One region of the Paenibacillus sp. PvP094 genome, then DNA from elsewhere that is predicted to be linked to it. Evidence: riboswitches for the same ligand, from Rfam matches in the RefSeq annotation. Region 1 holds a riboswitch; each other region holds the start of a gene.
What was found. Region 1 has a riboswitch for cobalamin ahead of ABIC22_RS02805 (ABC transporter substrate-binding protein). Riboswitches for the same ligand answer to the same signal wherever they lie in the genome.
Positions count from the first base shown of each region.

Region 2: another riboswitch for cobalamin. It lies ahead of cobJ (precorrin-3B C(17)-methyltransferase); the one in region 1 lies ahead of ABIC22_RS02805 (ABC transporter substrate-binding protein).
Region 3: another riboswitch for cobalamin. It lies ahead of nikB (nickel ABC transporter permease); the one in region 1 lies ahead of ABIC22_RS02805 (ABC transporter substrate-binding protein).

Region 1 is NZ_JBEPOM010000001.1:558,216-568,466, reverse strand. Features, by position in the region: gene ABIC22_RS02820 (adenosylcobinamide amidohydrolase) at 1-228, shown strand, start outside; gene cbiB (adenosylcobinamide-phosphate synthase CbiB) at 270-1,250, shown strand; gene ABIC22_RS02810 (histidine phosphatase family protein) at 1,241-1,888, shown strand; cobalamin riboswitch at 2,061-2,189, shown strand; gene ABIC22_RS02805 (ABC transporter substrate-binding protein) at 2,590-3,591, shown strand; gene ABIC22_RS02800 (FecCD family ABC transporter permease) at 3,588-4,634, shown strand; gene ABIC22_RS02795 (ABC transporter ATP-binding protein) at 4,631-5,464, shown strand; gene cobT (nicotinate-nucleotide--dimethylbenzimidazole phosphoribosyltransferase) at 5,513-6,640, shown strand; gene cobU (bifunctional adenosylcobinamide kinase/adenosylcobinamide-phosphate guanylyltransferase) at 6,637-7,197, shown strand; gene ABIC22_RS02780 (adenosylcobinamide-GDP ribazoletransferase) at 7,194-8,180, shown strand; gene ABIC22_RS02775 (cobyric acid synthase) at 8,275-9,837, shown strand; gene ABIC22_RS02770 (methyl-accepting chemotaxis protein) at 10,017-10,251, opposite strand, start outside.
Region 2 is NZ_JBEPOM010000001.1:2,516,230-2,526,480, reverse strand. Features, by position in the region: gene cbiE (precorrin-6y C5,15-methyltransferase (decarboxylating) subunit CbiE) at 1-377, opposite strand, end outside; gene ABIC22_RS11700 (cobalt-precorrin-5B (C(1))-methyltransferase) at 340-1,494, opposite strand; gene ABIC22_RS11695 (precorrin-8X methylmutase) at 1,961-2,608, opposite strand; gene cobK (precorrin-6A reductase) at 2,678-3,448, opposite strand; gene ABIC22_RS11685 (sirohydrochlorin chelatase) at 3,445-4,665, opposite strand; gene cobJ (precorrin-3B C(17)-methyltransferase) at 4,872-6,770, opposite strand; cobalamin riboswitch at 7,170-7,358, opposite strand; gene ABIC22_RS11675 (uroporphyrinogen-III synthase) at 7,554-8,378, opposite strand; gene ABIC22_RS11670 (endospore germination permease) at 8,510-9,712, opposite strand; gene ABIC22_RS11665 (hypothetical protein) at 9,766-9,987, opposite strand; gene ABIC22_RS11660 (Ger(x)C family spore germination protein) at 9,980-10,251, opposite strand, start outside.
Region 3 is NZ_JBEPOM010000001.1:1,800,595-1,810,845, forward strand. Features, by position in the region: gene ABIC22_RS08450 (DUF5704 domain-containing protein) at 1-1,762, shown strand, start outside; gene ABIC22_RS08455 (ABC transporter ATP-binding protein) at 2,001-2,831, opposite strand; gene ABIC22_RS08460 (ABC transporter ATP-binding protein) at 2,821-3,618, opposite strand; gene ABIC22_RS08465 (ABC transporter substrate-binding protein) at 3,618-5,210, opposite strand; gene nikC (nickel transporter permease) at 5,225-6,058, opposite strand; gene nikB (nickel ABC transporter permease) at 6,060-6,998, opposite strand; cobalamin riboswitch at 7,162-7,351, opposite strand; gene ABIC22_RS08480 (AraC family ligand binding domain-containing protein) at 7,432-8,259, opposite strand; gene melA (alpha-glucosidase/alpha-galactosidase) at 8,452-9,753, shown strand; gene ABIC22_RS08490 (response regulator) at 9,861-10,251, opposite strand, start outside.

The DNA of each region.
Region 1 (10,251 bases):
GCGCTCTCGGATTGCGGTGTAATGGATGCGGAAAATGGACTGATTGCAACGGGAACGACGACGGATGCCATTGTGCTGGCCACGAGTCAGATGGAGGGAAAACCACTGATCTCTTACGCAGGTACAGCCACAGTAATTGGGGCAGGAATTGGGCGTGTCGTCTATGATGCCGTTACCGAAAGTTTGCAAGCTGGACAGGCGTGGAAAGAGAGGAATAGCAAGCGATGATATCTCTGAGTAAGTGGGCGGACTGGCCCATATGGGCAGGAATGACAGGGGCATGGATTATTTTAGCAGCATACATACTGGATCGCCTCATTGGAGATCCACGCTGGATCCCCCACCCGGTGATCGGCATGGGGAAAGGAATTTCTGCACTGGAGCGGACCATCAGAAAACGAGTGAGCAGCGATCAGGGGCTTAAGCGGGCAGGGCTGCTTTTTCCGATAGTCATTGCGGGTGGTTCATTGGTGCTTACTTGGGGAGTGTTATACATCCTTGGACTTGTTCACCCGGTGATTGCCGTTATCGCTGAAGTGATACTGATTGCCACCACCATTGCTTCCAAAGGACTGAAGGATGCAGGCATGGAAGTGTATCGTCATCTGAGAGAAAGGGATTGGCCTGCGGCTAGACGTTCACTTGGCATGATCGTGGGGCGGGATACAGCGCATCTGGATGAATCGGAAGTGGTACGGGGAACCGTGGAGACTGTAGCGGAAAACATCGTCGATGCCATCGTTTCACCGCTGTTCTATGCCCTGATTGGCGGTGCTCCGCTTGCGATGGCCTATCGGGCCGTCAATACGCTGGATTCCATGGTTGGTTATAAAAATGAAAAATATTTGCATCTCGGCTGGGCCTCTGCTCGTCTCGATGATTGGGCGAACTGGATTCCGGCGCGGCTTACCGCCTTGCTGCTCATTACGGGTGCATGGTTCATGAGATTGAGCGCAAAAGGTGCTGCACGCATGGTTCGCCGGGATGCCAGATTGCACCCCAGCCCGAACAGCGGATTCCCGGAGTCGGCCGTTGCAGGAGCGCTGGGTATCAGGCTTGGCGGGCATAACGTCTACCATGGCGTGGCTTCTTTTCGAGCCTATATGGGCGATCAGACACGGCTGATGGAAGCAGAGGATATCGTGCGGACCACGCGTTTGATGTTCTGGTCGGCGGGAGCTTTTGTGCTGTTATGCTGGTTGGTAAGTTTCAGTATCTGGACAGCAGGAGGTGCGCTGTTATGGAAGTAGAATCCGGGAAGCGTGGAACTGGAACGCGGGAGATCGTGTTTATCCGTCATGGGACAACTTCTTGGAATGTGGAAAAGAGATACCTCGGACATACCGATATCGGTCTCCTGCCGGATGCAGAGCGGGAACTGGCGCCGCTTCTCCAGTCCATTCGCGGGATCACATGGGATGCGCTGTATTGCAGTGATCTGCTGCGCTGCCGGCAGACCGTGGAACGAATTGCTCCGGTACAAGCAGGACAAGTACAGTATGATCCGCGTTTGCGTGAGATTGATTTTGGGCAATGGGAAGGGATGACTTACAATGAGCTCAAGGACAATCCGCTCTACCGGAATTGGATTGATGCACCGCAGGATGTGACGCCACCGGGCGGCGAGCCTTGGCAGGCATTTGCTGCGAGGATCGACTCCTTCGTAAAGGAGTGCCTTGTGTCCGGTTCGTCAGAGGAACATTCCGAAGAAAATCATGTTCCTGCGATTGCCATAGTTACCCATGGCGGTGTCATTCGGTATGCCATGTCACGTCTCATACCGGAACTGGGATTCTGGGATACACAGGTCATTCCGGGGCAAGCAATTAAGGTTCGGCTTGAAAAAAGCGGAAATAGCTGGGTTTCAAGCAGGGTGTCTTTTCCGTGAATCGGGTTGTAAGGATGTGCAATATAACCTATAATCACAACAGAAGTGTGACTTCAGCATGAATACATATCTCGTTATGCGCTTAAGCGCTGATGGATAGGGCATGCTCACTTGAATGGTTACAATATCAGCGACCACGGGTCCCTTGTGTGAGCAAGAAGAACTCATCGAGTTAATGCAAACGATGAACGGCACAATGGGTGAAATAGGGAAGCCGGTGTGAATCCGGCACGGTCCCGCCACTGTAAATCAGGACGAGCAGTCCTGTAAGTCAGGTTACCTGCCCTGGACGTACAAACCGGTGTTCCTTCGAGGAAAGGACAGCGTTTCGGGCAATTCTATGTGCATGAACAGCGGGTACGCTGTAGATGTGCAGATCGCCATATGCGAGACGTCATCCCTGATCCTGACGTAAGGATCGGGGATTTTTTTGTTCATATAGGATGAACTGAAATATTCACACGTAACGAAGAGTGCAGAACCAATCTGAAGAAGCGTAGCGCTCGCCTTTATCCCCGGATTTTCACGTTTATAAGAGAGAATCAAAAAAATCTGGGGATAACAGCGATCGGAAGATGGTACTGCAATCGTAGTGGCCTAGTGTGGTTTTCTAGGGTCATTTTATTTAGGAACACAAATTCAGGGGGAATGGTCAGGAGCACTACTTAAGAGAGAACATTGAGAAGGGGAGAATGAACAGAATGAACATCAAGAATTGGAAAGGCATGGCGTCCCTGCTGACAGCAGCGATGCTTACACTGGCTTTGGCCGGATGTGGAAACGCAACAACGAGCGAGGGAACAGGTACGTCTACGCAGCAGCCGGCACAGGAGCAATCCCAAGGCCAGGAGCAGACGGATCTCAAAACACAATATCCACTTACGGTAACTGATGCGACAGGTGAATCCTTCACGTTTGAGAAAGCGCCAGCCAAAATTGTATCCGTGTCTCCGGCAGAAACCGAGTCATTGTTCGCCCTTGGATTGGATGAGCAGATCGTAGGGGTATCCGACTATGACGATTATCCGGAAGCTGCAACAACCAAACCGAAAATGGGTGGTGTGTCGAAGCCCAATGAAGAATCAATCATCGCAGCTGAAGCAGACATCGTATTTACAGGGATCTCCATGAGCGAAGAAGCTGTGACCAAGCTGCGCGAACTGGGTATCACCATTTTCAAAACGGATCCGAAATCGATAGACGATGTCATGAACAACATCGAAACGTTCGGGAAAATCACGGATCATCAGGAGCAGGCACAGGAGCTCATCACGAAAATGAAACAGGACGTGGCGGACGTAACCGAAGCGGTTAAGGCTGTGAAGTCGGAAGATCAGAAAAAGGTATATGTTGAATTCTCCCCGGGCTGGACTGTGGGTAAAGGTGAATTCATGGATGAACTGATCACGGTAGCCGGTGGAATCAACGTTGCTTCCGACCTCGTGGGCTGGAATGAAATTAACGAAGAGAACATTATTGCTTCCAATCCGGATGTCATTCTGTACGCCAATGATGTTATTGATGAGAACTCCAAAACACTGGATCAGATCATCAAAGAGCGCAGCGGCTGGGATCAAATTACGGCGGTGAAAAACGATGCAGTCATTGGCCTGGATGCCAACCTGCTGAGCCGTCCGGGCCCACGTGTAACGGAAGGTTTGAAAGCTGTTGCCAAAGCGATCTATCCTGACCTGTTCCAATGAGTAAAAAGCTGGCAGTGTACGGAACAGCCGGAATTCTGCTGCTTGTGCTGACTGTGCTGATCTGTACGGGCATCGGTTCAGTGGCTCTGCCTGTCCGTGACATTGCAGGCATTCTGCTTCATCACATGCCATGGATCGGAGACTGGATCACGCCCGACTGGAGTACGGCAGCTGAGCAAATTATATGGAAGGTCAGGTTCCCGCGGGTGCTGCTTGCTGTACTCGTGGGTGCATCGCTGGCCATCGCCGGAGCGGGCTTCCAGGGGGTTCTTCGTAACCCGCTGGCAGATCCGTTTACGCTTGGCGTATCGTCTGGCGCATCGGTGGGCGCTGCTTTTCTGATCTTCTTCGGATTGCAGTATGCACTGATCGGAATCTGGACCTTGCCGCTCGTTGCGTTTCTGACGGGCGTGCTCACATTATGGTTTGTACTCGCCCTGGCTCGTGAAGGGCGCAAAATACCGACACACAGCCTGATTCTGGCTGGCGTGGTGATGCAAAGTTTTCTGGGAGCGGTGGTCTCCTTCCTGTCGACCATGTCGAAACAGACGATTAACGAAATTATATACTGGACGATGGGAAGTCTGGCTCTGCGTGGGTGGTCGTATACGGCCATCCTTTTCCCGTATTTTATACTGGGTCTGATTTTCCTCTGGAGCCGTGCCCGTTCCTTGAATGTGCTTGCACTGGGGGAACGGCAGGCTGCACATATCGGTGTCCAGGTGGATGGGTTGAAGCTATCCGTCCTTGCCGTAGGAACACTGCTTACCGCCGGGGCTGTCTCGGTTTCGGGTGTCATTGGATTCGTAGGTCTTGTTATCCCGCATATTCTTCGGCTGATTGTTGGGCCTGACTATCGTTTGCTGGTTCCCTTGTCCGCGATTGGCGGAGCCATCTTCATGGTATGGGCCGATACGATTGCACGCTCCCTGCTGGCACCGACCGAAATTCCGCTTGGTGTGGTGACGGCCTTTGTCGGAGCTCCTTTCTTCGCGTATCTGCTGCATCGGAATAAAAAGCTGCGAAAAGGGGTGATGCCATGAGTACAAGCATGAGTACAAACATGGGTACAAGCGTTACCCCAAACGATCCGCTGATTGAAGTTGCGAGGGCAGGCAAAATGTATGGAGAGCACCGGGCACTGCATAACGTGGACTGGCGTGTCACAGAAGGCGAATGGTGGGGTGTCGTTGGTCCAAACGGAAGCGGAAAATCAACGCTGCTCCAGCTCATTGCAGGAACCGAACAGCCTGGTGCAGGCAGCATTCAGATTGCAGGGCGGGAGATTACCTCATACACTCGCAAAGACCTGTCACGCATGATTGCGGTGCTGCAGCAAGATGGCCTGCCTGCCATCTCGTATCCTGTCCGAGATGTGGTGGAGATGGGACGTTATCCTTATCAGAATTGGTTAGGCAGGGAATCGGCGGATGGAGCGGCCGTGGTGGACCGGGTATTGGAAGAACTGGGTCTAACCGAAATGGCCGACAGGCCGCTCGATGCACTCAGTGGAGGGCAGAGGCAGCGGGTGGCGCTCGCCAAAGTCATGGCCCAGGAGCCCAAATTGTTATTGCTGGATGAGCCAACCACATTTCTTGATATCCGATATCAATTGCAATTCATGGAGCTATTATCTTCCTGGCGGCAAAAAAACAAGATTACCATTGTCGCTGTGCTGCACGATCTGAACCTCGCTGCGCAATTCTGCGATCAGATTCTCGCTCTGCGCGAGGGCATGTGCGTAAGCAGTGGAACACCACATTCGCTGATGACGGAAGAGAACATTCGGGATATCTTCCGGGTGAACCCGGCCATGGTGAATCATCCCGATACTGGATTGCCGCAATTGTTGCTGCGGCGAGAACACGAGTGAACGAAAAGCGGGGCGACCCTATATTTTGATGAAGGAAGTGCTGGCGGTATGAATAATGAACAGACGTTGGAACAGTTAATCGATCGGATCGTGGGTCCTAATGAAGAAGTGGCGGCAGAAGCCTCGGCACATGTGGATTCATTAACGAAACCGCCCGGCAGTCTGGGCAAACTGGAACAGCTGGTTATTCGACTTGCGGGGATAACCGGCGAGGCTCGGCCTTGTCTGGATCGCAGGGCCGTCATTGTTATGGCTGCCGATCACGGCGTCGTTGCCGAAGGAATCAGTGCGTTCCCGGCAGAGGTAACGCCGCAGATGGTTCATAATTTTTTGGCAGGAGGAGCGGCCGTCAACGTTCTGGCGCGCCATGCAGGGGCAGATGTCATCTGTGTGGACATTGGCGTGAATGCCGATCTGGAACACCCGGACCTGGTCTCCCGCAAAGTACGCAAAGGTACAGCCAACATGGCGCAGGGTCCAGCCATGAGCCGTGATGAAGCGATCCAGGCGATTCTTGCCGGAGCCGAGGTTGTGGCTGCTGAAGTCGCCAAGGGAACTCAATTATTTGTCACCGGTGAAATGGGTATCGGAAATACTACAGCGAGTGCCGCAGTCATGTGTGCTTTAACCGGAACAGCACCCGCATCTGCGGTTGGTCGGGGAACAGGGATGGATGACGCAGGTTTACAGCGCAAAGCTGCTGTAGTCAGCCGGGCGCTTAGTGTGAATGCACCGGATGCAGACGATGCCCTGGATGTGCTTGGCAAAGTGGGCGGATTGGAAATTGCCGGACTGACAGGTGTCATCCTCGCAGCGGCAGCTCATGGCTGTCCTGTTGTGGTGGATGGGTTTATCTCCACTGCAGCGGCACTGATTGCGAGACAGCTTGCCCCGGTCAGTGTGGAATATATGATTGCTTCGCATACATCGCATGAAAGTGGACATGCTGCGCTTCTGCACGAACTTGCCCTCAAACCGATGCTGGATCTGGACATGCGGCTGGGTGAGGGAACAGGTGGTGTGCTCAGTCTTCATCTAATCGATGCGGCTTGCCGTATTCTGAATGAGATGGCCACATTTGCAAGCGCTGGTGTATCGGGAAGCTCGAATGAGAATGAGCGCGCGGATGAGTCATCGACAGCTGCTTCGCCAGTTCGGGGAGAGGTATCTCCATGAGCGTACTTGTAACGGGCGGGGCAAGGAGCGGCAAAAGCTCCTTCGCCGAGCGTCTCTGCATGCAGCGTTCCTCCGAGGCCTGGTATGTCGCAACCGCACAGGCGTATGATGACGAGATGCGTGAACGGATACGTCTGCATCAGAATCAGCGGGATGAAGTGGGGTACCTGTGGCATACCGTGGAGGAACCCTTGGCATTGCCAGAACTCATCACAAAAATGGGAGAATCGCATACAGGAACGTCAGCTCCGACCATTTTGGTGGATTGCCTGACGCTCTGGTTGACCAACGTCCTGCTTACCCATGAGCAAGAGCCTGAGCAGGTTGTTCTGGATCATATGAATGCGCTGGTAACCGCTATCGAGTCCTATCCCGGGCTGCTAGTCCTGGTTACGAATGAAGTGGGGGACGGCATCGTACCGGAGTATGCGCTTGGCAGAAGATATCGGGATTTGGCGGGCATATTAAATCAGCGGGTCGCTGCCATCTGCCGCGAAGTATTTCTGGTAACGGTAGGGATTGCTATGGAGCTGAAGAGCAAGGAGTATCGCTTATGAGCCATGACGGTAACAACATCCAGCATAATCGTGAGGAAATGACCAGTGAAGACCACCTGAATCAGGTAAACGAGGGGCCGGCTCAGGGTGCGGAGTATGTAAACAGACTGGATCAAAAACATGCGGCTGCGGCCGCTTTTCAATTTTTGTCCCGTTTCCCCGTGAAAATGCAGATTGACTTCGTTCCGCCACTGCTGCGGGAAAGCGTAGTGTATTATCCGCTGGTCGGTGCGGCCATTGGTTTAAGTGTCTGGATTGGTGGCGCGCTTACAGGTGCACTGCTGCCATCGTTCCCAGCGGCTGTATTGACCCTGACCCTTTGGGTATGGCTTACGGGGGGACTCCATCTGGATGGCTGGATGGACACAGCGGATGGCCTGCTCAGCTATCGTACCCGTGAGCGAATGCTGGAAATTATGAAAGACAGCCGCGTTGGAGCCATGGGCGTGATTGCCTGCGTACTGCTGCTCATGATGAAAGCAGCCTTAATTGCTGATTTTATCGCACATGGAAACTGGCTGTATGGAGCGCTGCTGATTCTGCCCATGATCTGGAGCCGCTGGTTCATGGTGTATGCCATTTCGGCTTGGCCGAATGCCAGGGGAGACGATGGACTTGCTGTCCTGTTCAAGGGCCTTGGGGAACGGAAGGAAGTCCAGAGGGCACGAAGCGCTACGGTTGGACTAACCATCCTGGCGGCTGTCATTACACTTGCCGCGGTGTGGATCTTTCAGCCTGGCAGCAGCATGGTAGAAATGCTGGCGATGGATAGGGGCCTTGGGACATTACCTTGGTGGCTATATCCTATTGCAGCTGCCATTTTGGTACCACTGGCGGCATATCTTATCGGCAAGTTCGTTGCCGGACGCATCAGTGAGAGGTTAGGCGGACTTACTGGAGATACATATGGTGCGATGAATGAGCTGCTGGAAGCCGCTCTGTTGACGGTGTTAAGTCTGCTGCAGGGATTATTTTTGATATAGGGAACGAACGGAAATGAGTAATGTGGAGCATAACGCGGAGAGCTGAGGTGATTGGAACGTGCAGAATACCCCTGTAGGACAAGCGGCGGTATTGATGCTGCAAGGTACGGCATCGGATGTGGGGAAGAGTGTTATTACAACGGCATTATGCCGGATATTCAAGCAGGATGGCTTCAGACCTGCCCCGTTTAAATCACAAAACATGGCGCTCAACTCCTATGTAACCGAAGATGGCAAGGAGATTGGCAGAGCCCAGGGAGCGCAGGCAGAAGCTTGCGGTATTGAAGCAACAACGGATATGAACCCGATATTGATCAAGCCCGTGCGGGATATGCACTCGCAGATCGTGGTGCACGGTGTACCTTTTGCCCAGATGAGTGCTTCGGATTATCGTCAGCATTTCCTGCCGGAAGCGAAGCAGACAGTCATGGATGCGCTGAATCGGCTGCGCGAAACCTATGATATTGTACTGATGGAAGGCGCAGGCAGTCCGGCCGAGATTAACTTGAAGGATCGGGACATTGTCAATATGAATCTGGCAGGCTGGGCGGATTCGCCAGTCATTCTGATCTCGGACATTGATCGCGGAGGCGTGTTTGCTTCCATTGTAGGTACACTTGAGCTGTTGGAGCCGCATGAGGTCCAGCGTGTAAAAGGATTTATCATTAACAAATTCCGGGGGGATCTGTCCCTGCTGCAGCCCGGACTCGACTGGCTCGAAGAGCGGACGGGCATTCCGGTATTGGGCGTACTGCCTTACATAAGAGATATAAAGATTGAAGCTGAGGATTCCGTGGTGCTGGACTCCATGCGTCATGGCAAATCAGGGGAACGGGAGCTGGATCTTGCCGTTATTCGTTACCCGCGCATTTCCAACTTTACGGACTTTGACTCGCTGTCCCGTGAACCGGATGTTAATGTACGGTATGTGACTTCCCCGGAAGAACTGGGCCAGCCGGATGCCATTTTGCTTCCCGGTACGAAGGATACGATTGGTGATCTGGCATTCCTGAGAGAATCGGGTCTCGAGCAAGCTATCGCGAGTCGGACTGAACGTGATCATGTACAGCTTGTGGGCATATGCGGTGGATATCAGATGCTGGGCCAGCATTTAAAAGATCCGTTTGCAGTGGAAGCTAATCAGATCCAGGAGGCACGGGGTCTGGGATGGCTACCGCTGTCGACCACTTTTCTGGAACATAAACAGACCGTTAGAGCTTCAGGGCGTGTACTGCAGCGGCATCCGATTCGTCTATATGGGGATCAAGATTCAGTTGATTCCATGCCTGTGAATGGGTACGAGATTCATATGGGCGTGACCGAGTGCCATGATGCGAAGCAAGTGAGTGGGCTGTTTGAGATTGTTCATCCAGGTGGTCAGTCTTTTCAGGAAGGCTGGGGAAGCCCGGATGGCAAAGTATGGGGAACGTACTTGCATGGTTTGTTTGAAAGTGACCAGTTCCGCCGCTCCTGGCTTAACGGCCTTCGGCAAGGGAAAGGACTCGCTCCGCTTCAGGAAACCTATAGTGCTCATGAACGCAAGGAGATGGAGTTCGACCGGGTAGCGGAATCTCTGCGCTCAGCCCTGGACATGAAACGTGTATACGAAATTATGGGAATCCAGTACCGAGATCCCGCTTCAAACGTTAATGATTGAATAGCAAGCTGGTGTATGATCAGCCATTTATAACCTTCTATTAATAAAAAACACCCCCATGTGTATTGGAAGTACCCGGAAACGGGCTGCTGTTACACATGGGGGTATTTGCATGTCTGTGGTTTAATTGTGGTTCACGTAAGGGAATGATGGTTTAATGTTATACCTGGATTGTTATTTTAGTTAATTTTGAATTTCTTCATCGCAGACTGAAGTTCCATGGCCTGTTCATGCAGATGACGAACCGTACCCGAGTGGGAATCCATCTCACTGAGCTGATGCTCGGCGGTAGAAGCAATCTGCTGCATGCTCTCGCGTGATCTGGATGTAATCTGTGCTGTCTCTTCAACAGATGCACTAACTTCCTCTGCGCCTGCGGAGACTTCCTCTGTGGAAGCAGAGACGTTCTGGATG
Region 2 (10,251 bases), 2.0 Mb from region 1:
CTCTCGCCAAGCTTGGCGAATGCCAGCTGCAGCGAACTGAGATTAGGCCGGATCTCCAGTTGATCCGGGCCCAGCTTACGCGCAAGATACCCGGCGATGCCGTAGAACAGCGGGTCTCCCGAGGCAAGCACAACGACGTTGTGCGTGTCCTGCAGTGCTTTTATTTTCACAACCAAGTCACTTAATCCGCTCTTAATTGTAAGTTTCTCTCCCGCAAATGCTGGGAAGTACTGCAGCTGACGTTCGCCGCCCACCAGCACATCCGCTTCCTGAATCAGATTCAGGCTATCCGCCGTCAACCCTGCCGCACCCTCTTCACCTACGCCGATGATACGGATTCTATGATTCTTTGCTCCAGCTGCTGTCGTCCAGTTCACTGATTTCCGCCCTCCCCAATTCCATTCCTTTCATCGTGACCAATACCACTTCGACCGTTACTCCGCCTCCGGCATGCTCCAGACAGTGCCTACAGGCATATGTACATAGCTTTTCAAAATAGGGCAAATACCCCGCCTCAGTCATCATGTCGGCCACTTGAGTCGCCGTGTTGGCTTCCTCGATCGCTTGCGCCAGTTCATCTCCAGCCCCGGTCTCGCGGGCCACGGACGCAAGAAATCCAAAATCCACCGGCGCACTCTTGGAGTGCACCATCATGACTCCTTGAGCCACTTTGGCAAATTTGCCCGGCATCCCCACCAGGCTGATGCGTTTCATGCCCAGTCGTTTCCCGTGCTTGATGGCGAACCCGACAAAGTCACCCATCTGAATGAAGGCTTCTTCGGGCAATTCAGGCATCATTTTCATCGCATATTTCTCACTGCTGCCGCCTGTCGTCAGCACAATGTGATCACAGCCGGACGCCTGCGCAACTGAAATGGCTTGTACCACACTTGCTTTGTATGCAGAGGTGGAGAATGGAACGACCACCCCACGTGTGCCCAAAATGGAGATGCCGCCCAGAATGCCGAGACGCGAATTCAGCGTCTTCTTGGCAATCTCTTCGCCGTCCGGCACGCTAATAACGACCCTCACACCCCTGGCTGTCCCATGTTCGGCAAGCACCTGGGTCACGGCCTCGGTAATCATACGTCGCGGAACGGGATTAATCGCCGCTTCGCCCACAGGAACAGGCAAGCCGGGTTTGGTAACACGACCTACCCCGATGCCACCATCCAGCTCCACACCGGGCTCCTCACGCCAGGATACATGTGCGATGATCTTCGCCAGATGCGTAGCATCCGGATCATCCCCGGCATCCTTGATGGTGGCACAGGTAGCCGTGCCATCCGTCATCAGTTCCTGCTCGATCAGTTCGAACGAGTGGTCAAAGCCCGCGGGCAATGAAACCACAGCCTGTGCAGGAGTAACCCCGGTTAACAGGAGCTGCGTGGCCCCCTTGGCAACGGCCGTAGCACAGGCTCCAGTGGTGAAGCCGGAACGCATCGGTTTGTCCGGATCGGGTGCTTCCCTGCTTTTCATGCGTTTCTTTTCCATGGCTTTGAACCTCCCGTCCTTTCTTATCACATTACATAGTAGATGACACTTGGTTTACCGCGTATGCCAAAAATACGGGGTGGCCGCTACGGGTACGGATCGTTCTTCCGATCGCTGTTGTCTCCAGATTTGGGATTGAATCTACCTCATGCACTTTGTACCATACATGCTCAAACATTCGCTCCGTCAGTTGATGATTGCTACACTCTAACGAACATAGGAAGTGCTATTCGAGCCGATTTCTACACACTGAAAATCTAACGAATCGTAGCGATGTTATTTCAAATTAGAGCCGATATTCCCAGCGTTTTTGGCTGGCTTTGAGCAGAATAGCTTCACTCAGGTTTGTTAGAGTTTATAACTCATGATTATCTGCGATATAAGGCCTTTGCGGTTCGTTAGCGCTGCCCTTGTACTCCCTGCTAAGGTACACTCTAGGTACGCTCAGTGTAGGCTGAAACAGCGACTATGCCTTCACTGCCATCAGCGAGATCGCGTTCAGGGCAGCTACTACGATGGTGCTGCCGCCTTTGCGGCCGATGTTCGTGATAAACGGGATGTCCAGCTTGCGCAGCTCATCCTTGGATTCAGCTGCGGACACGAATCCAACAGGCATACCAATGATCAAGCCTGGCTTGGCTTCGCCTTCTTTTACCAAACGAATCAGCTCCAGCAATGCTGTCGGTGCGTTACCGATGGCATAGATTCCGCCCTCATAGGCCTTGGTTGCTTTACGCGTCGAGATAATGGCCCGCGTCGTATTCAACCGCTTCGCTTCCTCCATCACATCCGGGTCGGAAATATGCACGTGTACATCTCCCCCGAACCCGCGAATACGATCCTTGCTTACTCCAGCCTGGATCATCTGTACGTCGGCAATGACGGATTGCCCTGCACGAAGGGCTGCAATTCCTGCCTGAATGGCATCCGGATGGAAAACCATGCTGCGGCCAAGTTCGAAGTCAGCTGAGGCATGAATGACACGCTGTACCACTGGATATTGCTCTTCCGTGAATGGGTGCTCACCCAGCTCCTCGGTAATCATCTCGAAGCTTTTTCCCTCAATCTCCTGGGGCTGTACAGTTAAAGGTTTAAATTCCGTTTTGAAATCCATATGCACTCACTCCTTCAATCGTAATATGATTCAAAATGGGTCTATCCCAATTTGATCTATTCGGGTGTTCTACTCCATCAATACACGCTTCAACTCGGAGAGTACACCTTCAAATTCATCAAACACCGTTCCGAATTCGGCTTCTGGTCGGGATATCAATACAACCTGAATGCCAAGCTCCAGTGCAGATTGAATCTTCTCATCTACAGCCCCGGTCTTGCCGCTTTCCTTGGTCACCATAACGGTGGTGGCATAATGCTTGTACAATGCTTCGTTCATTTCACGGGAAAAGGGTCCCTGCATCGCAATAATATTGCGCTGTTCCACACCCAGTTCACCGCATTTCTCCATATTGTCGAGACGCGGAAGCATACGGGCAACGAGACGAATGTCAGGATCACCGAGCAGATGCTTGGTGAAAATCTGCAACGTTTTGCTTCCTGTCGTTAACATGACAGAACCTTTGAGTTCTTTTGCCTTAAGAGCAGCTTCCTCATAGGAAGGCACGACATGAAGCAGCGGATGGTCATCGTAGGCAAGTCCCGTTCGCTCGTAACGGATATAAGGAATTCCTGCCTGTCTGGCTGCTTCCATGGCATTGGCATGGGCCTCTTCCGCAAAGGGATGGCTTGCATCCACTATGACACGGCTTCCTTTTTCACGGACAAGCTGGACCATGGCTTCTATCGTCAGCCTGCCTGTTCGAACCGGCAGCCCCGCCTCGGACAGACTGTGCGCTGCACTCTCGGTTACAACCGATGTGAGTACGTCCATCCCCTGCTGCTGAATCTGCACAGCCAATTCCCGCGCATCACTTGTACCGCATAACATCAAGATCATGGACGGTTCACCCGCTCCGAAGCTGCTGCGATCTGAGCATGCCCTGCATCTTCTGGTGAGGTGTTCTCTCCGTCTCCGCCCTCTTCATCTTGATTATGCAACGCACCTTCGTGGTCATGATGCGAATGGTGCAATTCCCCGTCGTGGTCATGATGATAATCCAGCGATGCTTCACGGCTGCTCACGGCATGTTCGTGACTATGACGCTCCTCATGGTGGTGCTCGTGATCATGGGCGTGATGATCGTGGCTGTGTCCATGGTCGTGGTCATGATGATGATGGTCATGGCTGTGATCGTGTGCATGATCATGATGATGGTGATGGTGGTCATGGTCATGATCGTGGTCGTGATCATGGTGATGGTGGTGATGTTTGGCAGCCTCAAGTCTGAATTGGCAGTTGTCACAGTTGGCCGCTACCCGTCCATTCAACCCTTCGTTCGCACGTTCCAGTACCAGCTCCACCAATTTTGGATGGAATCCAAAATATCCTCCGATCTCCACCTGAATGTCCGGATGTGCCGCAGCAAATTCTGCAGTCATCTCATCAATGCGTTTGATCAGCACACCTGTGAACAGGAAATAAGGCATGATGACGATCTTCTTCGCCCCGAGCAGGAGACAACGCTGCAATCCATCCGGGAATGAAGGCTGCGTCACACCAATAAAGCTGCTTTCAGCCCACTTATATGGGAGTTTCTCCCACAACATCCGGGTCATTTTGAAAAAGTCACTGTTGGCATCCGGGTCACTGCTTCCCCGACCAAGGACAAGTACGGCTGTCTCTTCATCCGTGACAGGAGCGGGCGGAGCCGCCACTGCTGCGCCGCCTTGATTGGCGGTAACAAGGACAGGCTGAGCTTCCTGCAGACGGGTCTGCATAATTTGAACGACCTTCTCATGTACGCCAATCGGACGCCCATATACAAATTCCACTTGCGGATAACGAATCTTGGCCCGGTCAATGGCATTCGGAATATCAATTTTGGCGTGGCCTGCAGCAAACAGAATAATCGGAACCAATACGACACGCGTTGCCCCTTTATCTACACAAGCCGTAACCCCTTCAGCAATGCTTGGTCTTGTTAATTCCAGAAAACAGGTCTCTACCACGGTATTCTCCGGCGCTTTCTCCGCTACCGCTCTTGCAAACTCCATTAACTCCCGGTTTCCCTCTGGATCACGGCTGCCGTGTCCAACCAGCAAAATGGCATTCATCATGGCTTCTTCCTCCCCCGCCTGATCCATAGACCAGGCATCTCAATTTTAGATTGTGCTTACTCGGTAAACGAGCCTTTCACGCAGGGTAACCTGGGGTTGCCCAATCATTTCGATCTATATAAAAAGTGCAATGGAATTTTTCCGGTATAACTACAAACGCTGGTTAAAAAAATATTCAGATGGTAACAAAACTGGCACAATCCCTAGTCGCCGCATACCGGGTTTACTTCCACGGTCACAGGCGCATCGACGTGACGGAAGCCTTGGATTACTCCAACGCGTTTGAAAAATTTATGGAACCTCTCATTCGGGTGTCCCTTTTCCTTGTACTCCGCTACGATTCGCTCCACTATCCCGCCAATCTGATCACCTGGAATCCCTTCGGCTACCGGCTGGGCAGGGTGAGCGTTTCGTCCGAACTTCTTGCCGCCAAGGAACAGGTCGTATCCGCCCTTGCGGTAGACGATTCCGATGTCCTCGAGCACGGCACCGTAACATGCCATGCCGCAGCCATTCAGAGCCACACTGGTCTCTTTCGGCGCACTAAGTCCGCCTATAACTGCCTGCAAATGATTGGCCATCGGAACGGCATCATCCTTCTCCATGTTGCAGAAGTCACAGGCCTTCACCTTGATAACGTCACCGATCGGCACCACGATAAAATTCGCTGCACGCAGCTCTTCTACCAGCTGATCCGGCTCAAAGGTCGGTACCCGCAAAATAATCTGATGCTCCGGCGTGTATTCCAGCTCGCCTTCTTCACTCGCGCATTGTGCCAGCAGCGCCATCTGGGCTGCAGTAAACTTCTTGTTGCCGACGCCAGGCGACACGCCAATCTCGAACAGCGGTGCCTTGCGTCCCGGCTCGGGTGCTGTCCGCACAGCAGCTGCCCCTGCAGTCTGCGGCGTCGCGGCTGGCACGCCTGACCCGGCTGCATCCAGCCAGCGGCTGGCCGCTTCGCCAGCGAGCTTGCCGCCTGCCGCAAGCCGCGTCAGCGCCTCGGCAGCCAGTTCGGCCGCACCGGCACGCGGCATCGCCAAGGCAGCACGCGGTGCGCCTTCCACCGCTGCAGGCCGCTCGGCTGCAAGCACTGCGGTGCTGCCGCCCGCTGGCTGAGCAGCAGGCATGCCAGCGCCCTGCTGCCCTTGCGGTCCCATGCCCGTACTGGCGCTGGCGCCGCGCAGGGCTGGTTCCACAGCTGGCTGCGCGGTCTGCGTATCGCGGACTGTGCCTGCTGCATCTGCGGAAGCGGCAGAACGGGCCTCCATCGCGCCGAGCGACCAAGGCTCAGCTTCCGTGCGGAGCCGCTCATGTGGTCTGAGCGGTTGTTCCACGGTATTCAGCGTGTATTTCCGCTGATATCCACGCGGTGTGACCATGAGTCCTTCGTACATCATGGTCGAGGAGTTACCAATGATCACGGTCGTCAGCATGCCGATATCATGGTTCAACATGTCTTCCAGCGTGGTCATCACGACATCCTGACGTTCACGATAGGCACTTTTTACAAGCCCCACTGGCGTCTGGGGACTACGGTACCGCAGCAGCATCTCCTGCGTCTCCACGATCTGGCGTGTCCGGCGTCCACTGCGAGGATTGTACAGAGCAATGACAAAATCAGCTGATGCTGCTGCTTCAACTCGGCGAATAATCGTCTCCCATGGCGTAAGGTGGTCACTCAGACTGATCGTACATGCATCATGCATTACGGGTGCACCCAGCAAGGAAGCACAGGATTGAATGGCAGATACACCCGGGATAACCTCAACGCCAACGCCGGTTTCCGGCTTCCAGCCTTGCTCCATCAGCACCTCATACACTAATCCGGCCATGCCATATACACCTGCATCGCCACTGGAGATTACTGCAACGATTTTGCCCATCTCGGCCTGTCTGACCGCTTCCTGTGCCCGGCTTACCTCTTCGGTCATGCCTGTCCGTACAATCTCCTGTCCGTCCAGGAGTGGACGAATCAGATCAACGTAAGTGTTGTAACCAATGATGACCTCACTCTCCCGTAGTGCCTCCAATGCCCGTGTGGTGATATGCTCCATCGCTCCTGGGCCAAATCCGATAATCAGCAGCTTTCCTTGACTCTGCATTGCTTCTCCTCCTCCATCTCCCTGTTCACCCTTAGCACGTCAATCACATCTATATCATCGCTTCTTCAGCCGTGGTCTGTAGCCAGCTCTTGATTATTGAGTTGCTCTGTGCAGCTCAACCTTCTTATCGGGGCTATTCCAAAACAGTGAAAAAGGACGGCTTGACCGACCTTCTTCTTCGCGGCATGTTCGATTAAATCCAGTTCCGGATCGACTGTAAAAAACAAAAAAATCCCATCCTTATAACGGATGGGATACGCATGTACGTACACTCAAGAAGACAGTCCACGGCCCTATTGAGGATAGACCTGTGGCTGCATGGCCGCAAAGGGCCTGCCAGGCGAACCGGTTGTTCGCCCGTTTCCTGATTCTTCGTACACCACTCCTTTCCGCGAAGGGTTCGGTGACACATGCAAGGTAGGTCTCCTGGCTCTGGATCATTAGCTTCCTTTTCTGTCTTCCCCGGATGTACGAGTGACTTGGATGAAAAGGGCTTCCCCATTACAGTGGCGGGACCGCTCGGGATTTGCACCCGATTCCCTGTTACCTCTTGCTCGACGCAAGAGCACCTTGCTTGTTTTCATGAATGATATTGCTTTCATCATAACACCGCTCAGGAAAAAATGTCCATGCTTATGATGTTTGTCCACGATTCTATTTTCAGACAAAACAGAAAAAAGTTCTGATCCAGAACAGATCAGAACTTGAATGATATATCCATATGCGAAACCCTCATAACGATCTTACCGGATCCTTTAACAGACCTGCATCCTGATCTGCTTATCAGGATTGATCTGCGTGTGCTGCAGCAATATATCGTCCCAGCTCAACGATGAGTGCTCCCATCTTTTCTTCCTCCGGAACAACCAGTACTTCAATTCCTTCTTCACGCATGGCGTTTGCAGTCACTTTACCTACAGATGCAGGAATCACACCGTCCCGGAAAGCCTGCTGCATCTGTTCCAGCTTGCCTTGAGAAGCTGCGTATGCTGCCAGAAACCGTACTTGGGGGCCGCTGGTGAATGCTACGGCATCGACCTCATGCTGCACGATTTCATTCAAAAGCAGTTCCAGTTCGGCCTCTTCCGGCGGTACATGGCGATAAGGCAGAACCTGTCTTACTTCAGCACCCTGTTCTTCCAGCCAGTTGACCAGCTTCGGCGCAGTTTCTCCATGAAGCTGGAGCATGACTTTTTTGCCGGCAAGATTATGTGGCGCGAATTCTCGAATCAGCCCGTCCGTACTGCCGTCATCATCCCGAACCAGCGGTGATAGCTTGCGCTTGCGAAGTGAGTTCACCGTTTTGTATCCTCTTGCTGCTATTGAAGCTTCCGCCAAGACATCCAGCAGTTGACCAGCTATGTCCATATCCTCTGCCATTTCAAATATGGCATCAAGTCCCATGCCTGTAGTTAATACCGCCCAGTCGGGCGGATCAGAGATCAAGGAGACGAGACCATTGCGTATGTTCCGATCATCCAGGAATACCGTTCCCTGTGCTGGCCGCACGAGTGGAATACCACCCATTTTCTCAACTAACAACGCCATTTCCTTGGATTTACGCGGTCCCGTCAGTGCTACACGTATACCTGCCAAATGTTGAGCCATTCATGTTTCCCCCCAGTTCGTTCGTCCGAACGTCATTCGTTTGACTACAGTATACAGGGTAGTTTCATGGAGGGAAACCTTGTTTCACGTCATTTGGCGTGTTCTTCTATAACGATTTTTTATGATTGGCATCAGGAAGGCTGAAGCTCGCCCCCCTGCATTTCATCCTTTCCTGTTTCATCCTCCTGGCCAGAATCGCGTCTTTTCTTCTCCTGTTCATGCTGTTTGTTGGTTGTATCGCGATGGTTCTCTCCTTGGCGTGAGGAGTCCCTTTCCTTTTTACGTGGTCGAAGAAACACAAAAAGAAGGATCGGAAAGAGCACTTCGAACAGAATGGCAATCCATGTCCATTCCCGCGTGAAGCGGAACAGCTGAATTGCATTTTTGAAGAACCAGAATGCACAGGCAAATCCAAGGAGTGCGACTGGACCCGTCATGAGCTTCCCGGAAACTTTGGGAATGATCCGTTTCAGACCCCAACAGATAAAATACAAGTCAAACCCAATCTTCGTAATCATGGTAGGCAGGGTAGCCGCAGCTAGGGCCAGGTCAAACCGGTCCAGAAAGTCACTTACCTGCAGCTGTCTGGCAAGTTCGTATGATGGGTATACCAGCCTCGATGCAATTGGCACACCAATGGAGGTGATGGTCTCGATCATAATTAACATCATCAGCAAGGCGGCTATCGTTACTCCCCAAGTTACCGGTTTAAAACGAAAGTCGCTTCCCTTAACTACAAAAGGCAGTGCAATCATCTCTCCAAAGAAGGAAAAGATGTACCAGCTTCCCTTGCCTACACCTTCTACATCAATATCAAAGTACGGCATCAGATTATCCAGGTTAACTTGTTGAATCAACATGAATGGGACAATGACCGAGTTGAGCAGAAATAAGGTAATGTACAGCTCAGACATCCCAATTAAGGAACCCAGTCCTCCTCTGACAATAAACACAGCCATGACCAAGAGAGACAACACAATAATGGAAATGGGCGTCGTCTCAAGCAAGGTTATACTTACATAGTCACCGATCAACCGGATGTCTCGAGCAAATATCAAAAGAAAAAACATGATATACATCAAGCCCGTCACCCGTCCCAAGAAAGGAAATCTTTTGACCAGAGACTCAAAGAGGTCCTGATCGGGAAACCGGCTTTGGACACGATTTAACATCCACATGGATGCAAATGTGACGAGAAACACAGGGATATAGGATAGATAGGCATGCTGTTCGGCATAGAAAATGGCCTGTGCATGGGGCTGAATCAGCGTACCTGTTACACTCAGCAGCAAGATTAGCAGCGTAAGCTGCCGGCTAGTCACTGCCTGATTCATCAAATTACCTCCTTTCTGCCTGCTCAACCGGAATGTCGATATGTGACAAACATCTATGGCAGCGGTAAATTCCGCTGGATCCAATGGGTCAGCCAAACCGTAATAAAGAACGTTTTGCTTAAGTGGGTAACATAGAACCAAATTCCGGTACTGCCTGCTATCACCACATAAGATAACCAACGGTTAATCGCCGCCGCCTGCCTCAGGTGCTTAAAGTCCATGATAATGACGATGATGACCATCGCCAGATAAGTAAACACGAGCGGCTTAATCATGGACGATCTCCTCCTCGGTCAATCCAATCGGTTTATTGGTGATCCCTACATTCTCAATGATGATATGTGGCTCTACCACGACTTCCATATTCGGATAAATGTCATACCAACGGTCCTTGATCCTATCCCATTCTTTCGGCATCTGCTGATGTATGGAACGACCCAGCCCCAGAATATCGGCATTATACTTTCGCTGGATCAGCCTTACGCCCTCCTCGATATCTTCCTTCACTTTTTTGTGAATAGCTTCGGTAAGCGTCAAAA
Region 3 (10,251 bases), 1.2 Mb from region 1:
GGCAAAAGTGAATAATGACTCGGTCATATTTAATAATACCAAGATTATGGACGACACGGAGGCGACCAAGGATGGACCTACGCCATCGAATATTCCTAACCCTACAACGATTGGCCAGGATGTCCTCTATAAGCCAAATAACATGATTAGTAACACGCTGGTCAACAAAGAAAACACACCAAGTTCCGGTACCATTTATTACGATCTGCTGCCCGGGAATGTAAATGGCGGCGCCAACAAGGATTTCCCGATTAACAGCATTAACACCGTTACCGTGCACACCCCTGTCGTAAACTACGCCCTGGTATCGGATGATCAGGCTCATAATCAGAAGACGACTCCTGATCAAACCCGGTCAGCACTGATTCTGGAACGTCCATTTATTGTCCGTATTCCAACGACAGGTCAACATTTAAACGCAGCAAGTTACCCCGGTTATGGCAATCGGGACTATGCCAAATATTTTCGAATGAAACAGGTGAAATTCCCGTTCGATGTCTACAACGCGGACAGAAGCCAATTTATCCCGGCTAAAACCTGGGTAGATATCCCGGTAAACCAGCTGGACACCAGCTTTTACCTCCCGGTATGGGTAGACGAGGGCAACTATGAAATTGAATTCCGCAACATTGCGGAGAACGCCCCCTCCAACTTCACCGAACAGCAGGATGCCAATACCAACCTGGCCCATCACGTAGCTGCCGATACGGTTCCTGTCGACGTCATCGGTAGGCTATACGATTTTCATGTCACCGACATTTCGGACTACAACTGGGAAAATGTTTTTCGCAAGCAGCCGGGCAGCCCGGAGCCAACGGGAGTCAGCTATTGGACAGGCTTGAATCGTATAGATGGTGACCCTCGTGGCAATCTGGCACCTTTCGTACTGCCCATTCGTCCAGGCAGCCATCCAATACAGGGATTCAAAAATGTGGCTGTAAAAACCGGGTACCATATCAAGTTTGACCTCAAAACGAAAGGTAATATGTTTGGTCAGCAGGATGGGGTACGGATTACGCCAACTTTTCATTTTGTGAACGAGGATGGTACCTCCCGGCAGGAGGTAGATCTGTATTACCACAGAGGACAGGAAAGATTTATCCGTATCGGATCTGCACAGGATTTGGAGAAACGCTTTGTGGTTCTGAATGCCCGTTTACGAAATGTTCCTGGTACGGAACTGGGCGATGCTGCCCGTTATCGATACACCTATGAACTGACCAAAGAGGAGCAGAGCCAAGGCACACTGGCAGAATACATGGTTCGTTTCGTCGATCAGATCTCGCACCAGAAAACGTGGGTGGGACGTTATGATTGGATGATCCTGCCCTCATCCATTCGCACATTGATCGGACCCAAAACGGACATCCCGCAAGGCGTTAACTTGGATCGGGCAAATGCAGCCATCCAGCACTGGTACGGAGAATACAGCCTGCCAGCCGATGTATATGCCGTGCCGAAAGGCACGGATATGGAGCCACTTGCGAGACAAAACCAGTTGGATGAAAAGTCCGCTGTGTTTCTGAGAAATGGGTATATCGTAGTCAACTTCAATATTGAAAGTCTACGAGATGGCGATACTGACGCGCCTCATCTCCAGTACATCTATGCACCTCTGATGAATCAGTGGCAGATGGAGGGTTTTCAGAACAATCCAGTCGATACTGAAGGCAATTCTTGGCCCATCCAAGACGGGGATGTTGTCTTCTACCATGCCAATCGGTCGAGCCGAAGCGACTTCCAATCCCAAGTGCCACATTAAAAAAAGATATCAGGCGATGCTTAATACTCGGCTGAGTCCCCCATGCTTACGTATATTGGTTTTAATAGATCGGTTTGCGTACATCGGTTTACTTACATTGTAGTACTTTTCAACAGCAGTTCATCATTTCATATAGTGCTTATACAGTAAAAGGATTACTCCGGCTGTCACCACCATGACCCGGAATAATCCTTTTTCTTCGCTTAATTATAAAAAAACCACAATACACCGTACCAACTCAACCGGTGATGCCTTGCAGGGCATACTCTCGCATCTTATCCTTGATCTCCCTCACCGACAACACCGAAGTCATCAGGTTTCGTGTATAAGGATGACTGGCTTTACGCGTTAGTTGTGCACTTTCTAACACCTCAACGACTTCACCATTGTACATAACCGCAGTGCGATCGCTAACCTGCTGCACCACGGCCAGATCATGCGATATGAAGATATATGAGATCCCTGTCTCTTCACGCAATCGGACCAACAGATTCAACATTTGCTGCTGAATGGAAACATCGAGAGCCGAGGTAGCCTCATCAAAAATAATCACATCCGGCTGCACTCCGATCGCCCGGGCAATAACCACTCGCTGCTGCTCCCCACCACTGATTTCGTGTGGATACTTGTCAGCAATCGCAGCAGGCAATCCCACCAGCTCCAGCAAACGATGAATTTCCTTTTCGCCCTGCCTGCGTTTGATCAGTTTATAATTCAATAAAGGCTCAAGGATAAATGATCCCACCCTCATGCGGGGATTGAAAATCGCCGAAGGTTCCTGAAAAACCATCTGAATCTGCTTGCGCTGCAGCCGCAAAGCCTCTCCACTGATCAGAGTAATATCCTGCTTACGATAGATGATATGCCCGGAGGTTGCCTTTTCCAGATGGGTTACGCATTTGGCCAAGGTGCTCTTGCCACTTCCGCTCTCACCTACAATTCCCAGACATTCTCCCGGATAGAGCTTCAGGTTGATCGATTGCAATGCTGAATGGGCTCCCTGGCCCATGGATTCGTAGGTTTTACTTAAATTCCTCATTTCCAGAACGGGTATCCTCTCATCTACCATCCGTATTCTCCTCCAGTTCAGGTACTGCAGCTAGCAACTCGCGTGTATAAGCATGACGTGGACTCGTAATAATACTTGAAGTTTGTCCAAACTCAACCAGTGACCCGTTCTGCATCACACCGATGTAGTCTGCCATATGGGCTGCAACAGCAATATTGTGCGTCACAATGATCATCCCTGTTCCCTGACTTGCCCGAAGGTTGGTCAATCGTTTGATCACTTCAACCTGAGTGGTTACATCCAGCGCACTGGTCGGTTCATCGGCAAGCAGCAGTTCTGGCTCCATCGTTACCGCCATGGCAATTGCCGTTCGCTGCTTCATGCCTCCGCTAAGCTGGCCGGGATACATGCTCATCATCCGCTCGGGGTCATCCAGTCCCATCTGTGAGAGCATGTCCACCGCCATCTCATAGGCAGCTTTCTTCGATAGTTCAACGTGTGTACGGATCGCCTCGATGTACTGACTTCCTACTGTACGGATGGGATTCAGATAAGAACCGCTATCCTGAAAAACCATAGCCATCCGCTTGCCGCGTATGCTGCCCCATTCCTTCTGCGAAAGACTAAATATCGATTTCCCCTGAAAAAAAATGTCTCCCCCGGCATACTGCCCACCGTCTGGAAGCATGCCGAGCAAAGCTCGAAGCAACGTCGATTTACCACTTCCGCTCTCGCCCACTATTCCGATAATCTCCCCGGCATTCATTGCGAACGATACATTCTGCAGTGCAGGTGAACCGCTCTTATATGCTACAGAAAGCCGATCTACACTCAGTAAAGCGCTCATTATTGCCCAACCTGAATATTGCGATCCAGGAGATAAAAGTCGATCGGATACATCGTCGCACCCTGAACGTTGCTCTTGCTTACAATGTTAATTGGAGTATAGGTAATAAACATGTATGCCGCATCATCCAGAATCATCTGCTGGGCTTCTGCAGCCAGTTCATATCTTTTCTCCACATCGAATTCGGAATGCAGCTGCTGAATCACCGCATCCAGCTTCGGATTGCTGTATCCACCGATGTTCCACTCCGCTCCCGTTTTGAAATAAAAGTCGAGAATATACTGGGGATCTCCGGTAATCCCTGTATTAATGCTGGTCAGCGCCAAATCGTAGTTCCCGCTTTTTTGGTGATCAGTCAGATCCTCGTAAGAGGTCATTTCCAGATTAACTCCAATTTCCTTGAGTTGGGACTGCATTGCAGCAGCCACAATGGAGTCCGATTCATAAGCCGAATTGAGAATCAATTGAAGCGTTAGCTTCTGTCCGTCTTTTTCCCGAATACCGTCCCCATCCGCATCCATGTAGCCAGCCTTATCCAACAGCTTCTTGGCTGTCTCCGGTTCATAGTCATACCCCTTGACCTGATCATAGCCAAAAGGCAGAGCCGAGGTAAACGGTCCTTTGGCCGCCTGACCGCCCACCAGTGTGTTTGCATACATCTCGCGGTCTATGCCGTACGAGATTGCACGCCGTACGTCCGGCTCACTCAGCAGCGGATTCTGCGTATTAAACCATACAAACTGCGTACGCAGGCTCGGGATTTCATCAATCGTATATTGACTCTGATCCTGGAATAATGCCAGGCTGCTTCGTCCCACGTTGCTGGCTACATCAATCTCACCCGATTGCAGTGCAAGGGCACGCGTGCTGTCATCCTTGATATATTTGAATGTAATGGTATCCACATCGGTTGCCCCGTCCCAGTATCCGTCATACTTTTTCACTTGAATCTCCTGATCCGGGGTATAGCCTGTTACCATAAACGGCCCTGTAGCGATAGGCTCACTCTTGAATTTGGACGTATCCGCGCTTGTATCCACTATTACAAACAGGGGTTCAGCAATATTGCCAAGAAGGGATGCATAAGGCTCAGTTGTTTTAAAGGTCAGATCCTGACCTTCGGCAATCATGGAAGCTACCGGCAAGGTCGACTGTCCTCTCTCATTTAATTCGATGGAACGTTCAATGGACTTCTTCACCGCATCTGCCGTGACCTTATTGCCGTTATGAAACGTTACACCTTCCCGGATATGAAAATGCCATGTCGTATCATCGATTCGATCCCAGCTATCCGCAATTTTCGGTACCAATTTCATATTTTCGTCAAACTGAATCAGGGTCTCTCCTATTGCTGCCCGTGTAAGGGTCCAGCCGTTCCACTCCTCTGCCGGATCCAGATTACTTCCAAGCCAGAATAGCGCTACATTCAGATGAGTCGGTTTACCAGCACTGCCTTTGTCCGCCTCCACCTTTTCGCCAGATGATGATGAGGTGGAAGTACTTGTTGTGGTTTGGCCACATGCCGCGATAATACATAAAACCAATAATGACAGTACGGTAAGCGTTAGTGTTTTTCCATATCTCGAATTCATTCCCGTTCCTCCTGTTAAGCTGCCTTTTTCTTGGGATCCAGCACATCCCTCAGACTGTCGCCCAGCAAATTAAAAATGATCACCGTGCAAAAAATCGCAAGTCCCGGATAAATCAACAGCCACGGAGCTGTCTGCAAATATCGTCTGCCTTCATTCAGCATTGCCCCCCACTCCGGTTCGGGAGGCTGAGCACCCAGCCCCAAAAAGGACAGGCCTGAGATGGATAACATCATGCCGCCCACATCCATCATCGCCATGACGATGAGAGGAGACAGCATGTTGGGCAGGATGGTTCTGGTGATGATCTGAATCTTCCGTGCGCCGCTGAAGGCTGCCGCAGCGACATACTCCCTTTGCTGAAGCGAGATCACCAGACTTCTTGCCAGTCGTGCATACTTCGCCCACCAGACAACAGCCAGGGCAATTACCGTATTAAATAGACCTGGCCCCAGCATCCCCACTACTGCGATGGCGAAGATTAATCCTGGAAAGGCCATCAGCGTATCGGATAACCGCATCAGCACTGTATCCGTCAGACCACGGGCAAAACCTGCGATAACACCAATGGTTACGCCAAGCACAAACACAATTCCGATCATCATAAAGGTAAGCAGAAGCGACGTCCTTGCCCCGTAAAGGATACGGGATAACACGCAGCGTCCAAGCTGATCGGTTCCAAGCGGATATTCCGAACTGGCTGGCTGCAGTACCTTGGCAAAATTCGTTGCCAGTGGATCATGCGGTGCGAGCAGCGGCGCAATCATGGCGAGAATGACCCAGAGGAGGGTCAGTGAACATAGAAATGTGAACCAGCGATGCTGTGTCAGAATAAACTTAAATTCTCTCATTTTAGACATCCACGTCCAGTCGAATCCGCGGGTCATGCAGATGTGTCCAGAGATCAACCATCAGATTCAGCAATACATAGATGGTTGCCATCCAGATGACATAGCCCTGAATCAGGGGATAGTCTCTTGTAAAGATGGCATCCACCGCCATCTGCCCTACACCCGGCCATACGAACAAACTTTCCACAATGGCTGCCCCGCCGAGCAGGGCGCCTGTGGACATGCCCATGAGCGTAACGATGGGCAATAATATATTGGGTAAAATATGCTGCAGCATAATGACTCTCTCCTTCACGCCTCTGGCTCTGGCCCCCGTGACATAGTTCTGGGACATCTCTTCCAGAATTACCGTACGGATCTGCCTGATATATTGGGCGATTAGAGGTAACGCCAGTGTGCATGCAGGCAATATCAGGCTGTTCCAGCCCGAACTCCCCATGACGGGCAGCAGCTTGAGCTGTACGCCAAACACCAGCATGAGCAGCATCCCGAGCCAGAAGCTCGGCATGGACAACCCTGCAAACGAAAACAGGCGAATGACGTAATCCAGCACGTTGTTTCTGTAGACGGCCGACAAAATACCCAGTGGAAACGCAATCAGAATGACCAGCAGCAGGGCACTTCCTGTTAGCCGAAGCGTGGCTGGAAGCCTGGACAGCAGAATGTCGAGCACAGGCCTGTCGTATTTATAGGACGTTCCGAAATCTCCGGTAAGCACCTGTCCCAGCCAGGTTCCGTAGCGTATCCAAAATGGCTGATCCAGTCCCAGCTGGACACGCACCTGCTGTACCAATTCGTCCGACGGTGTGACCCCTGTAGACATGAGCATAAGCCTTGCCGGGTCCCCCGGAGACAGATAGGTCAGCAGAAACGTCAGAAACGAAATGCCGAATAACACGGCTGCCAGCTGAATGAATCTTTTCACAATATATCTACTCACATGTCTGACATCCTCTCCCCAATCTCCAACCCCGCACGTGACTTGTCCATGCATATCAAAAAAGACGTCTCTCTCCGCTAGTACCGGATAAGGACGTCTTAAATAAACAGATTTTCAGAAAAAATCATGCTCTCTAAACACCTTCCTATCTCCCGTAGGTACTACTGTGTTGTTAAACTAGGCAGGTCTCCTGGCTCCAGAATCCTCGTCATTGCAGCACCTTCCCGGTCTAAACCAGTGGCATAACGCTGCATGACTCCTCTGTTACAGTGGCGGGACCGCGCCGGCATCACACCGGTCTTCCCTATTAAGCTTCTACCCGAAGGTAAAGCACCCAGTTCCACATATTCAATTGAAATGCATTCTGTACCAGTATAGCTGGCTCACAGATAATGATCAAAGCATTTATTCAAATTTGAAACAGCTCGTCAGCCTATTCCCGCTCTCTCGAACCTTTGGGGGATACTCCTGTCACACGCTTGAACATCTTGGAAAATAAAAGCGGATCCGTATACCCCACGGAGTGGGCAACCTCACTGACCGAAAGCGTTGAACTCTGCAGCAGCTCTGCTGCGCGATTCATCCGGTATTCAAGAAAGAATGCCTGAAGCGACTTCCCGTACTTCTCCTTAAAAAGACCGGACAGATACGTACGATCCAAGCGGACGGACTGCGCAATATCAAGGATGGACGTCTTCTGGCTGTACCTGTTCTCCATGAACTGGACGGCTTGTCTGATGTATTCATCCTTGGTGGAAAGGGGATGCCCCGCCTTCTCTTCTTCAGGTGAGGAGGATATCAGTTCGGCAATTAAACGGTATAACAGACTCTGGCTAAAAACATCTCCGCCATTGCGTGATGACGCCTGAGTCATGTCTGCATACAAACCATCCATTACCTTCGGATCTCTGGCATCAAATACAGGATGTGCCGGACTCAGTTTTGCCCGCTGCATAAATGTCTTGGCATGGACGCCCTTAAACCCGAACCAAGAGTACGTCCATGGCTCCTTCGCATCGGCCTCATAATGGATAATGGTATCCGGGAGAATGACGAAGCCCTGACCCTGGGTCAGCCGGTATTCCTTATCCTCCATATGCACCGTTCCCCATCCCTCATGAATGTAATGAACCACATAGGAATCTCGCACCCCTGGACCCCAATAATGAGAAGGATCGCAGGCTTGCCAGCCGAAAAACAACAGCACCAGCTCCATCTGTGTCCAGTCCATGGGCATCACATTAAACTCAATCGGTGTCATCCTCCCACTCCTTCCCTTCCTCCGCATCTATTTTTTCATTTTAAATTATAACAGGTGAACCTGGGAAATATCAGCTGAAAGCGGGACCAAAAATGGGATTATGCCATGTATGGGAGAGGTTGAACCATAGTTATATAAGCCGGATCGGCCTATAGTTGGGGTACACCATTATTCAGGGAGGCTGGACTTGAGATGAACAAAATTACGTTTCTCGGTGCAGGCAGCACCGTTTTTGTCAAAAATGTATTAGGTGACGTCATGATGACCGAAGCACTGCAGGATTTTGAATTGGCCTTGTTTGATATTGATGCCGAGCGGCTGAATGATTCGGAGCGACTGCTGACCAGTATGGGCCGTTCTCTTGGAAGCCGTTGTTCCGTAAAAAAATACACAGACCGCAAAGAAGCACTGCGCGGTGCCAAATATGTCATTAACGCCATTCAAGTGGGCGGATATGATCCATGTACAATTACGGACTTCGAAATACCGAAGAAATACGGACTGCGTCAGACCATTGCTGACACCCTTGGCATTGGCGGTATCTTCCGTAATTTGCGTACCATTCCGGTCATGCTCGACTTTGCCCGGGACATGCAGGAAGTGTGTCCTGACGCCTGGTTCCTGAACTACACCAACCCGATGGCCGTACTGACTAATGTCATGAACGTGCATGGAGGGATCAAAACGGTAGGTCTGTGCCACAGCGTGCAGGTATGCGTGCCTCACTTATTTGAAGCGCTGGGAATGGATCAGACAGGCGTAGTTGCAAAAGTGGCAGGAATCAACCATATGGCCTGGCTGCTGGAAGTAACGAGAGATGGCCAGGATCTGTATCCGGAGATTAAACGTCTGGCGAGGGAGAAACAGAAGGAGCAGCATCATGATATGGTGCGTTTCGAGCTGATGAATCGTTTTGGATATTACGTAACGGAGTCTTCCGAGCACAATGCTGAGTACCATCCATACTTTATCAAACGGAATTATCCGGAATTGATCGAACGCTTCAACATCCCGCTGGATGAGTATCCGCGCCGCTGCGTGAACCAGATTGAAGGTTGGAAGGAAATGCGCGAGAAGCTGTTTGCCAGTGAACATATTGAACATACCCGCAGCCGCGAATACGCTTCGCATATCATGGAAGCGATGGAAACGGACCGTCCATACAAAATCGGCGGTAATGTAATGAATACCGGTCTAATTACCAACCTTCCTCGTGAGGCCTGTGTCGAGGTGCCATGTCTGGTGGACGGATCCGGAATCAGCCCAACATACATTGGCGACCTGCCTCCGCAGCTGGCGGCACTGAACCGCACCAACATCAACACCCAGCTGCTGACGATTGAAGCGGCCATGACGGGCAAAAAGGAACATATCTATCATGCCGCCATGCTGGATCCGCACACTGCTGCCGAGCTGTCCATTGATGACATCGTTGCCATGTGCGATGAACTGATCGAGGCTCATGGGGATTGGCTGCCGAAGTATACATCCTAAAGCAAAAGATCATTTTTATTTCATTGTTGATAAAAAAAGCGCCGAAGACCTCTGTAAATCCAGGAGGCTCCGGCGCTTTTTTATGGGATTCTTATTACATTTCCAAACTAATCCTGAAGCAAAAAGCGATAGCCAATTCCGGGCTCGGTCTGGATGAATCGCGGTTGCGTAGGGTCTTCCTTTAATTTTTTGCGCAGATGACCCACGTAGACCCTCAGATAATGACTATCAGATTCGTGATGATGCCCGCCCCATACCTGCTGCAGCAGCTGGCGCTGGGTAATGATCTTTCCGGCGTTGGAGGCCAGAACCTTGAGCATATCATACTCTGTGGGTGTTAATTTGATCGGCAAACCGTCCAGCTCCACCTGCCTTTGTGCCAGATCTACAGTGAGAGACCCAAAACGCAGCACAGGTTCATCGGTTGTCTTCGCCACATGCCGAAGTGCAACCCGAATCCGGGCAACCAGTTCACCCATGCCAAACGGCTTCGTTACA